Indioceanicola profundi: one gene and its partner. The protein of the gene in region 1 interacts with the protein of each later gene in a pairwise test. Links are inferred from orthologs where the notes say so. Each region holds a gene or a part of one and is shown in the gene's direction. Other genes may lie near its edges.

The links. The genes of interacting proteins can lie anywhere in the genome.
Region 2: the proteins of DOL89_RS10035 (region 1) and ftsA interact in binary tests that used the Escherichia coli proteins (3 or more experiments, as listed by UniProt). The link is inferred for Indioceanicola profundi from one-to-one orthologs.

What each region holds. Positions count from the first base shown.
Region 1 is NZ_CP030126.1:2,096,311-2,102,270, reverse strand. Bases 1,245-4,124 are described here. They hold DOL89_RS10035 (rod shape-determining protein), read left to right. Parts: upstream 1,245-2,104; coding sequence 2,105-3,145; downstream 3,146-4,124. Other genes in these bases: mreC (rod shape-determining protein MreC), read left to right, coding at 3,314-4,124; DOL89_RS10040 (2-isopropylmalate synthase), read left to right, coding at 1,245-1,670. Also shown: more of DOL89_RS10040, read left to right, coding at 111-1,244; more of mreC, read left to right, coding at 4,125-4,192; rod shape-determining protein MreD, read left to right, coding at 4,204-4,722; mrdA (penicillin-binding protein 2), read left to right, coding at 4,728-5,960. UniProt on the Escherichia coli protein: Forms membrane-associated dynamic filaments that are essential for cell shape determination. Acts by regulating cell wall synthesis and cell elongation, and thus cell shape.
Region 2 is NZ_CP030126.1:657,139-661,715, reverse strand. Bases 108-3,045 are described here. They hold ftsA (cell division protein FtsA), read left to right. Parts: upstream 108-905; coding sequence 906-2,186; downstream 2,187-3,045. Other genes in these bases: ftsZ (cell division protein FtsZ), read left to right, coding at 2,326-3,045; DOL89_RS03190 (cell division protein FtsQ/DivIB), read left to right, coding at 108-894. Outside these bases: DOL89_RS03195 (D-alanine--D-alanine ligase), read left to right, coding at 1-4; more of DOL89_RS03190, read left to right, coding at 1-107; more of ftsZ, read left to right, coding at 3,046-3,981; lpxC (UDP-3-O-acyl-N-acetylglucosamine deacetylase), read left to right, coding at 4,234-4,577. UniProt on the Escherichia coli protein: Essential cell division protein that assists in the assembly of the Z ring. May serve as the principal membrane anchor for the Z ring.

The sequences.
Region 1 (5,960 bases):
GGGAGAAGCGTTCAGGGGGGACCCGCCCGGAACGTCGGCGCAGCATATTGCGCCCGTATCCAGGCCTGCCGACCCAAGCCGAAATCCAGGATCAGATACCGGACAGCGCCATGACCATCAGCCGCGAAGCCAACCGCGTCATCATCTTCGACACCACCCTGCGCGATGGGGAGCAGTCCCCCGGCGCCTCCATGAATCTGGAGGAAAAGCTGCGCATCGCCGCGACGCTGGAGGAGATGGGCGTCGACGTGATCGAAGCCGGGTTCCCCATCGCTTCCAACGGTGACTTCGAATCCGTGCGTGAGATCGGGCGCGTGGTGAAGAATTCCACCGTCGCCGGCCTCGCCCGCGCCGCCCGCATGGATATCGACCGTGCGGCGGAGGCTCTCCAGTATGCCGAGCGCAAACGCATCCATACCTTCATCTCCACGAGCCCGCTGCACATGAAGTACAAGCTCCAGATGGAGCCGTCAGCGGTGCTTCAGGCGGTTACCGACAGCGTGACCCACGCCCGCAATCTTGTGGAGGATGTGGAGTGGTCCGCCGAGGACGGCAGCCGGACGGAGATCGACTTCCTCTGCCGTTGCGTGGAAGCCGCCATCAAGGCCGGCGCCACCACCATCAACATCCCCGATACGGTCGGATACGCCGTGCCGGAGGAGTACGGGGCCCTGTTCCGCACCCTGATCGAGCGGGTGCCGAACAGCGACAAGGCTATTTTCTCGGTTCACTGCCACAACGATCTCGGCTTGGCAGTCGCCAATTCCCTCTCCGGCGTTGCCAACGGCGCTCGGCAGATTGAATGCACGATCAACGGCCTTGGTGAGCGCGCCGGCAACGCCGCGCTGGAAGAGATCGTGATGGCGCTGCGCACCCGCAGCGACGTCATGCCTTATGCCAACGGCATCAGGACGGAGCACATCACCCGCGCCTCCCGCCTTGTCTCCACCGTCACCGGCTTCGCAGTACAGCCCAACAAGGCCATCGTCGGGGCGAACGCATTCGCGCATGAGTCCGGCATTCACCAGGACGGGATGCTGAAGAACGCCCAGACCTATGAGATCATGACGCCGGAGTCGGTCGGCCTGAACCGCTCAACCCTCGTCATGGGCAAGCACTCCGGCCGCGCCGCCTTCCGGGCCAAGCTGAAGGAGCTCGGCTATGAGGATATGGGGGACAACGCCATCAACGATGCGTTCCGCCGCTTCAAGGATCTGGCCGACCGCAAGAAGGATGTCTTTGACGAGGATATTGTCGCCCTCGTGGATGACGAGGTCGGCCGCCAGCATGATCGGGTGAAGTTCCTGGCGCTCCAGGTCGTCGCCGGCTCCCGCGGGCCGCAGCATGCGGTGCTGGAGATCGAGGTGGACGGCAAGGCGTTGCCGCCGGTGGTCAGCTTCGGCAACGGCCCGGTGGACGCCGTACTGAACGCCATCCGCAGCGCCTTCCCGCACGAGGCGCGGCTCCAGCTCTATCAGGTGCATGCCGTCACCGCCGGGACCGACGCGCAGGCCGAAGTCACGGTGCGGCTGGAGGAGAACGGCAAGACCGTCAACGGCCAGGGCGCCGACGCGGATACGCTGGTCGCGACCGCCCGCGCCTATATCCATGCCCTCAACAAGCTGCTGGTGAAGCGACAGAAGACGGCTCCGGCCGCCATGAGCGCCTGAGGGGGCGTGGTTCAGCGGGGCATCGGGCCCACCACTGGTCTCAAGGTAAATCACCGCAGCCCCGCTCGCCGTCCCGTCATGCTCCTGCATGGCGGAGCCGGCGGGCGGGGCGTCTCGTTTGGGCAGGCCGCCTGTATGGCGGTTCGACGTCCGACGGCCTTCTGGTCCAAGAATGCCCGATACCAGGGCTCTGCTGGCTGAGACCTCCCTGCATCTTCTGGACAGGGGGCGACTATCCATCCCGGCAGGATTACCTCTTCCGCATCCATCCACTCTTTGCCATTCTTTAAACCTGATCAGGGCAAATTCCAGGCATCGGCCTTTCACCTCTTGAGGAGGGCCGTTCAAATGGTCTATGTCAGCTTCGCGGTTCGGCTTACTCCGGGGTCGGGCGCGCAGCGGGCCCGCTACACCGGACTCTAGAGAAATCCCCGATGTTTCCCAATCTCCTCGGTATGTTCTCGGCCGACATGGCGATCGACCTGGGAACGGCCAACACCCTCGTTTATGTCCGTGGCCGCGGGATCGTCCTGAACGAACCTTCGGTGGTGGCCATCGCCAATGTCCGCGGAAAGCGCCAGGTGCTGGCCGTGGGCGATGAGGCCAAGCTGATGCTCGGCCGAACGCCCGGCAACATCCAGGCCATCCGGCCGCTGCGGGACGGCGTCATTGCCGACTTCGAAGTGGCCGAGGAGATGATCAAGCACTTTATCCGGAAGGTGCACAACCGGCGGAGCTTCGCGAGCCCGCAGGTCATCATCTGCGTCCCCTCCGGCAGCACCGCCGTCGAGCGGCGCGCCATCCAGGAATCCGCGGATCATGCTGGTGCGCGCCGGGTCTTCCTGATCGAGGAGCCCATGGCGGCCGCCATCGGCGCCGGCCTGCCGGTCACCGAGCCCACAGGTAGCATGGTGGTGGATATCGGTGGCGGCACCACCGAAGTGGCCGTGCTTTCCTTGGGCGGCATCGTGTATTCTCGCTCGGTAAGGGTAGGCGGCGACAAAATGGATGAGGCGATTATCGCTTATATCCGGCGTCACCATAACCTGCTCGTGGGTGAGGGCTCAGCCGAACGGATCAAGAAGGAGATCGGGTCTGCCTGCCCGCCGGAGGATGGCGAGGGCCGGGTGATGGAGATCAAGGGCCGCGACCTGATGAATGGGGTTCCGAAGGAACTCATCATCAGTGAGCGCCAGATTTCCGAAAGCCTGGCCGAGCCGGTCAGCCAGATCATCGAGGCGGTGAAGGTGGCACTGGAGCATACGGCACCGGAACTGGCGGCGGACATCGTCGACAAGGGCATCGTGCTCACCGGTGGCGGCGCGCTTCTGTCCAATCTCGATTTCGTGCTCCGTCACGCGACCGGCCTTCCGGTTTCCATCGCCGACGATCCGTTGTCGTGCGTGGCGCTGGGTACCGGGCGGGCACTGGAGGAAATGAAGACGCTGAAGAACGTACTGATCACCATGTACTGATCGGTCGTGATGAAGCGTCCAGTAGGGTTATTTCATTAAGGGTCTTCCGCTATTCTTTCGGTGAATGGCGGAGCCCCGGAGACCGGGCCTGCAGCGGCGCTTCGGATGTCGCGGTCGGGCCGGCTTTCCGGGCCGTCGTCATCACCGGGATTCAGCGGAATCGGCCACGTGAAGACACGCAACAGCGGAACCGTCGTTCGGATCGCAGCGCCCGTCTGGGCGCTGGTTCACCGGTTTTATTTCCTGTTGTTGGTCATGGCCGCCATAGCCCTGATGCTGGTCAGCCAGATCGACACGCTGCGGGTGGATCAGGCCCGCGCTCGTGTTACGGACGCTTTCACGCCGATCCTGAACGTCATCTCGCGGCCCGCGAACATCGTCGCGACCTCCATCGAATATGCGCGCAATCTCTCCGACCTGCATGTCGAGAATGAGCGGCTGCGGGAGGAGAATGCGCGCCTGCTGCATTGGCAACAGGCGGCGTTGCGGCTGGAGGCGGAGAACAAGTCACTCCGTGGCCTTCTGGCCTACAAGCCGGACCCGGCGGCCAGCTTCGTCACGGCCCGTGTGGTCGCCGATCCGGGCGGAGCCTGGGTCCGCACGCTGGTCGTGACGGCCGGCCGCCGCGACGGGGTGCAGCGAGGGCAGGCGGCGATGGCAGGGCAGGGGCTGGTCGGCCGCGTGGTCCAGGTCGGCGAATGGTCGTCCCGACTGATGCTGATCACCGACCTGAATGCCCGTATTCCCGTGATCCTGGAAACGACCCGTCAGCGCGCCATGCTCAGCGGCGACAACTCCGATCGGCCGAAGCTGCTTTACATGCCCCGCGGCGTGGAGGTCACGCCCGGCGAACGGGTCTTTACCTCCGGCCATGGCGGGCTGTTCCCGGCCGGCCTGCCGGTCGGCGTCGTGGCCACCGGCGAAGACGGCACGGTGCGCGTCGTTCCCATGGTGGACCCTGCCCGCATCGAGCACGTACAGTTGGTTGATTTCGGCATCCCCGGCGGACTTGCCGCCGAAGCTGTTCAGCCCGGCGGCATGCAGTGAGGACCCCGGCCATGGCCGTGGGCATGTGGCACAGGCTCGACCAGACAGGGCGCAATCTGCTGCCCTTCGCGATCACCGTGGCGATGATGCTGGTGTCGATGGCGCCCATGCGCCTGCCCGGCTTCTCCACCGTCGCCCCGCCGCTGACCTTGATTGCCGTGTTCTACTGGGCGATCCACCGGCCGGATCTGCTCCGCCCCTCCATCGCGTTCCTGATCGGATTGTTGCAGGACCTTCTCAGCGGTGCGCCGCTGGGGATGACGCCGCTGGTTCTCACCTTGTGCTACTGGGTGCTGATCACCCAGCGCCGCTTTTTCCTGGGAAGCTCTTTCCTGCTGCTCTGGTGGGGCTTCGCCATGGTGGCCGGAGCGGCCTCGCTGGTGCAGTGGGCGGCCTACTCACTGATGGAGGCAACCGTGCTGGATGTGAAGCCCGCGGTCTTCCAGGCGCTGGTCGCCATAGCCATATTTCCAGCACCCGCATGGATTCTCATGCGCATCCACCGGGCCTTCCTGAACGAGGAGGGCTGAGCCACATGCTATCCGCCTTCGACCGCGACGCAGAACGCCAGCGCCTGCTTACCCGCCGCATGCTTGTGCTTGGCGGGTTGAAGGCGGGTGCCGTCTCCGCCCTTCTTGCGCGCCTTTACTATCTGCAGATCGTGGAGAGCGACAAATACGCCACGATGGCGGACGACAACCGCATTTCCTTGCGGCTGCTCGCCCCGCCGCGCGGACTGATCGTGGATCGCCACGGCGTTCCGCTGGCAGTCAATGAGCAGAATTTCCGATTGGTCCTGGTCTCGGAGCAGGCCGGCAACCCGCAGGAGGTTCTGGACAAGGTCGCCCAGCTCATTCCGGTAAGCGAGACGGAGCATCGGCGCATCCTGCGCGACTTGCAGCGCTCACGCCGGTTCGCGCCCGTGACCCTCAAGGAGAATCTGACCTGGGATCAGGTCTCCGCCATCGAGGTGAATCTCCCCGACCTTCCCGGCTCCTCCATTGATGTGGGGCAGGTACGGAGCTACCCGTTCGGCGAGGCGACGGCCCATGTACTGGGCTATGTCGGCGCAGTGTCTGAGAAGGAGCTGGTGGGGTCGGAGGACCCGCTCCTGTCCCTACCGGGCTTCCGCATCGGCAAGAACGGGGTGGAGCGGCACCATGACCTCGCCCTTCGTGGGACGTCCGGAACCCAGCAGCTGGAGGTCAACGCCGTCGGCCGCGTCGTGCGCGAGCTGTCGAGGGAGCCTGGACAGCCCGGCCGGCAGGTGACGCTGACACTGGATGCGAAGCTGCAGCATTATGTGCAGCAGCGTCTTTCCGCCGAGCGCAGCGCCGCCGCTGTTGTCATGGATGTGCAGACCGGCGGCATCCTGGCCCTGAACTCCAGCCCCAGCTTCGATCCGAACCAGTTCGCCACAGGTATCAGCCAGGATCTCTGGAGCCGGCTGACTTCCGATGAAACCGGGCCGCTCACCAACAAGGCGGTGGCGGGGCAATATCCGCCGGGTTCCACTTTCAAGATGATCGTCGGGCTGGCCGCGCTGGAAGCAGGCATCGCCACCCCGGACACCCGCGTCTTCTGCCCGGGCCATCTGGAACTGGGCGGTCATCGTTTCCATTGCTGGAAAAAGGGCGGGCACGGCGGCGTCAACATGTCGGACGCCATCAAGCATTCCTGCAACGTCTATTATTTCGAGATGGCCCGGCGCCTCGGCATCGACCGGCTGTCCGAGATGGCGCGGCGGTTCGGCCTGGGCGGCCGGACG
Region 2 (4,577 bases), 1.4 Mb from region 1 along the record:
GTGACCGCCGACAACCCCCGCGCCCGTCTGGCCGAACAGTCCCGCCGGGCCACGCTGAAGGCTGCGGCGAAGGCCAACCGCCGCCGTGCCCTGCCCCGCTGGACCTGGCCGGCGGTGAAGGCCGCCGCCGTGCTGCTGCCTGTGCTGGGGCTGGGCGCCGCGACAACCTGGGCATGGGACTCCGGCCGCATCCAGGCGGCTTGGGAGAGCACGGGGGAAGGTTTCCTGAACGTGACCGCAGGCGCTGGCCTGGCGGTACAGGAGGTGTTCGTCGAGGGCCGGAATGAGGCCGATCCGAAGGAGCTGCTGGCCGCCCTGGGCGTCGAGCGCGGCATGCCCATGCTGGCCTTCGATCCCCATGCCGCGCGCGAGGCGCTGGAGGATATCCCTTGGGTATCCAGCGCCGTGGTGGAACGTCGCCTGCCCGACACGATCTATGTCCGGATCGTGGAACGCACGCCCATGGCGCTGTGGCAGGTGGATCGTACACTGCGGCTTGTGGACGGCGATGGCACGGTTCTGACCAGCGACAATCTGGAGCGCTGGGCCGACCTGCCCATGCTGGTCGGGCCGGAGGCACCTGACCGCGGCAAGGAGCTGCTGGCCCTGCTGGCGTCCGAGCCGCTGGTCGGCCAGCGTGTGGATGCGGCGGTGCTGGTCGGCGGTCGCCGCTGGGACCTGCGGCTGGACAACGGCGTGGACATCCGCCTGCCGGAGACGGATATCGGCTCCGCCCTGCGGCAGCTCGCGACCGTGCAGCAGACGAATCAGGTGCTTGAGCGTGATGTGGTCGCGATCGACCTGCGCGTGCCCGACCGGCTGGTGGTTCAGACCTCCGCCACCGCGGCCGAGGCGCGGCGCAAAGCTGCATCCGACAAAAAGCGTAAGATCTGAGAGGGCGGCAGATGGCATTTCCGGGCGCGCTGAATGTGCGGACGAAGGCAAGGCGGGTGCCGCGCGGCGGCACCGTCGCCGCCCTCGACGTCGGCTCGACCAAGGTCGTCTGCTTCATCGCCAAGGTGGACGATCCCGGTTCCATCCGCGTGGTGGGCATCGGCCATCAGGTCAGCCGGGGCGTGCGCGCCGGCACCATCGTGGACATGGAGGCGGCGGAGACCGCCATCGGCACCGCCGTCCATGCCGCCGAGACCATGGCCGGCGAGCAGATCCGCGACGTGCTGGTCAGCCTGTCCGGCGGTCAGCCGGAAAGTCAGACACTGACCATCGAGTCGCCTGTGAACGGGCATGAGATCGGCGACGGTGACCTGAAGCGCGCCCTGGCGCAGGCCCGGAACCTGACCATCTCGCCGGATGCGGAGCTGATCCATTCCATCCCGGTCGGCTATACCGTCGACGGCTCCAAGGGCATTCGCGATCCGCGCGGCATGGTGGGAGAGCGGTTGGGCGTGCGTCTGAACGTCGTCACCGCCGCCGCCAATCCGGTACGCAACCTGATGAGCTGCATCGGCCGCTGCCATCTGGGCGTCGAGGGCTTCGTCATGAGCCCCTATGCCGCCGGCCTGTCCTGTCTGGTCGAGGACGAGATGGACCTTGGCGTCACCCTGATCGACATGGGCGGCGGCACCACCAGTATTTCCGTCTTCTTCGATGGCAAGATGGTCTGGTGCGACAGCGTTCCGCTGGGCGGAGCCCATGTGACCAACGACATCGCCCGCGGCCTGACCACCCCTCTCGTCCATGCGGAGAGGCTGAAGACGCTCTACGGCAGCGCCATGGTCGCCGGCTCCGACGAGCGGGAGATCATTGATGTCCCGCAGGTGGGGGAGGAGGAGCGCGGCACCGCCAATCATGTTCCGAAATCCCTGCTGGTCGGCATCGTCCAGCCCCGGCTCGAGGAGATTTTCGAGCTGGTCCGCGGCAGGCTTGAGGCGTCCGGCATGGCCAAGATGGCCGGCCGCCGCGTCGTCCTGACCGGCGGCGCGTCCCAGATGACCGGGATGCGCGATCTGGCCGCCCAGGTGCTGGACAAGCAGGTGCGCATGGGCCGCCCGCTCCGCATCGGCGGCCTGGCCGAGAATATGGGCGGTCCCGCCTTCGCGGCGGCCGCCGGGCTGCTGTCCTATGCGGTGCAGCACCATGCCGACCTTCCCGCCCTGGCCCCGCTGGTGGAGCAGCCCACCGGTCTCTGGGGTCGGGTGAACATGTGGCTGAGGGAGAACCTGTGACCGCCCGATCTAGATGCCAGGTGCGTCGATGGCGACCTCAGCCGGAAGCGCACCAGACTTGAGCGAATAGGGCCGGATTTCGGCCGCCATGGATATCCGCCGCGACCCCCATTTTCCTCCTACGCTAAGGAGCCCGACGATGACCATCAAAGTGACCATCCCCTCCGTGGACGTGCAGACCAAGCCGCGCATCACCGTGTTCGGTGTCGGCGGCGCTGGCGGCAATGCGGTCAACAACATGATCCGCTCCAACCTGGAAGGCGTTGAGTTCGTCGTCAGCAACACCGATGCGCAGGCGCTGGCCAACAGCCTCGCGCCCCAGCGGGTGCAGCTCGGCAGCACCATCACCCGCGGCCTCGGCGCCGGTTCCCGCCCCGATGTGGGCCGGGCCGCGGCGGAGGAGCAGCTCGAAGAGATCATGAACCATCTCTCGGGCACCAACATGTGCTTCATCACCGCCGGCATGGGCGGCGGCACCGGCACGGGCGCGGCCCCGGTCATCGCCCGTGCGGCGCGTGAGCAGGGCATCCTGACCGTCGGCGTGGTGACCAAGCCCTTCAACTTCGAGGGCGCGCACCGCATGCGCACCGCGGAGAACGGGATTCAGGAGCTGGCGCAGTATGTCGACACCCTGATCATCATTCCGAACCAGAACCTGTTCCGCATCGCCAACGAGCGCACCACCTTCGCCGACGCCTTCAAGATGGCGGATGACGTGCTGCATGCCGGCGTGCGCGGCGTGACCGACCTGATGGTCATGCCCGGCCTGATCAACCTGGACTTCGCTGACATCCGCACCGTGATGACGGAAATGGGCAAGGCGATGATGGGCACCGGCGAGGCGTCCGGCGAGCGCCGCGCCGTGGAGGCCGCGGAGGCCGCCATCAGCAACCCGCTGCTGGACGACATCTCCATGCGCGGCGCGCGCGGCGTGCTGATCAACATCACCGGCGGCATGGACATGACCCTGTTCGAGGTGGATGAGGCGGCGAACCGCATCCGCGACGAGGTCGATCCGGAAGCCAACATCATCTTCGGCTCCACCTTCGACGAGTCGATGGAAGGCAAGATGCGCGTGTCGGTGGTCGCCACCGGCATCGAGACCGTCGCCGCCCAGCAGTCCCGCCCGCAGGCCCAGCCCACCCTGACCGTGGTGCATGACCGCGCCGCCGAGGCGAAGCGCCACTTCCCGACGGCCGCTCCGGCCATGCGTCCGGCCATGGGCGGGGCTGCCGCCATGACGCAGCCCAGCCACTTCGCCACGCTGCAGCCCGCTCCGATGGCTCCGGCCCCGACCGCAGGATTGACCCCGGACGCCGAGCAGGCGGCACGGATGGAAGAGGCCTATGCGCCGATGCAGGAGGCCGCTGCCGCTCCGGAGATGCACATGGAGGAAATGCCGGTCGCTCCGATGCAGCCGGCCATGCCGCAGCCTGCTCCGGCCCCGACCGGCCCGCTGCGCGGTGAGCGCAAGGAAGGCGCCTTCATCGCCCCGCGTCCGGCCGAGGCCGGCCCGCGCGCCGGCGCAACGAACCCGCAGCGCTTCCAGCCGGCCCAGCCGGAGCCGAAGAAGAAGGGCTTCCTCGGCAATCTGTTCGGTCGCGTGACCGGCGCTTCCGAGCCCGCTCCCCAGCAGGCCCGCCCCGCGCCTGCCCCGCAGCCGCAGATGTCCCGCCCGGCGCCGCAGCCCGCCCCGCAGCAGCCGACGGGCGTGGAGCACGCTCCGCGCGCCAAGCCGGCCACGGAGGACGACATGCTCGACATTCCGGCCTTCCTGCGCCGTCAGGCCAACTGATCCCCTGATCGGTTCTTCCGCATTGCAGAAGGGGCCGGCCCGCGAGGGCCGGCCCCTTTCCATTGGCCCGCGTCGCCGTCACGAACGGCCCGGTCGTAACAATCTGCAACAAAGAGTGATTTGAGACTGGGAATCCCAGTTGTTATCTCAGCAGTGTGGAGTTCCAGCCTGCTGCGCCGCAACACGGCGAGCCAGGCAGTCTCCCGGCGGACCCGTCCCGGGTCCGGTCCCTTGAAACCGGATGACGACGACATGACCCGGCAGCGCACCCTGAAGGCCCCGATCAACTGCACCGGCATCGGCCTGCATTCCGGCAGCCGCGTGCGGATGACCCTGCGGCCCGCGCCCGTCGATACCGGCATCGTCTTCATCCGCACCGATCTGCCCGTCGAGCGCGCTACTGTTCCGGCCCGCTGGGATCTGGTCAGCGACACCCGCCTCTGCACCGTGATCAGCAACGAGGGCAAGGCGGCCGTCGGCACGGTGGAGCATCTGATGGCCGCCCTGCGCGCCGCGGAGATCGACAATCTGTATGTCGAGCTGGACGCGCCCGAGGTGCCGATCATGGATGGCAGCTCCGCGCCTTTCGTCTTCCT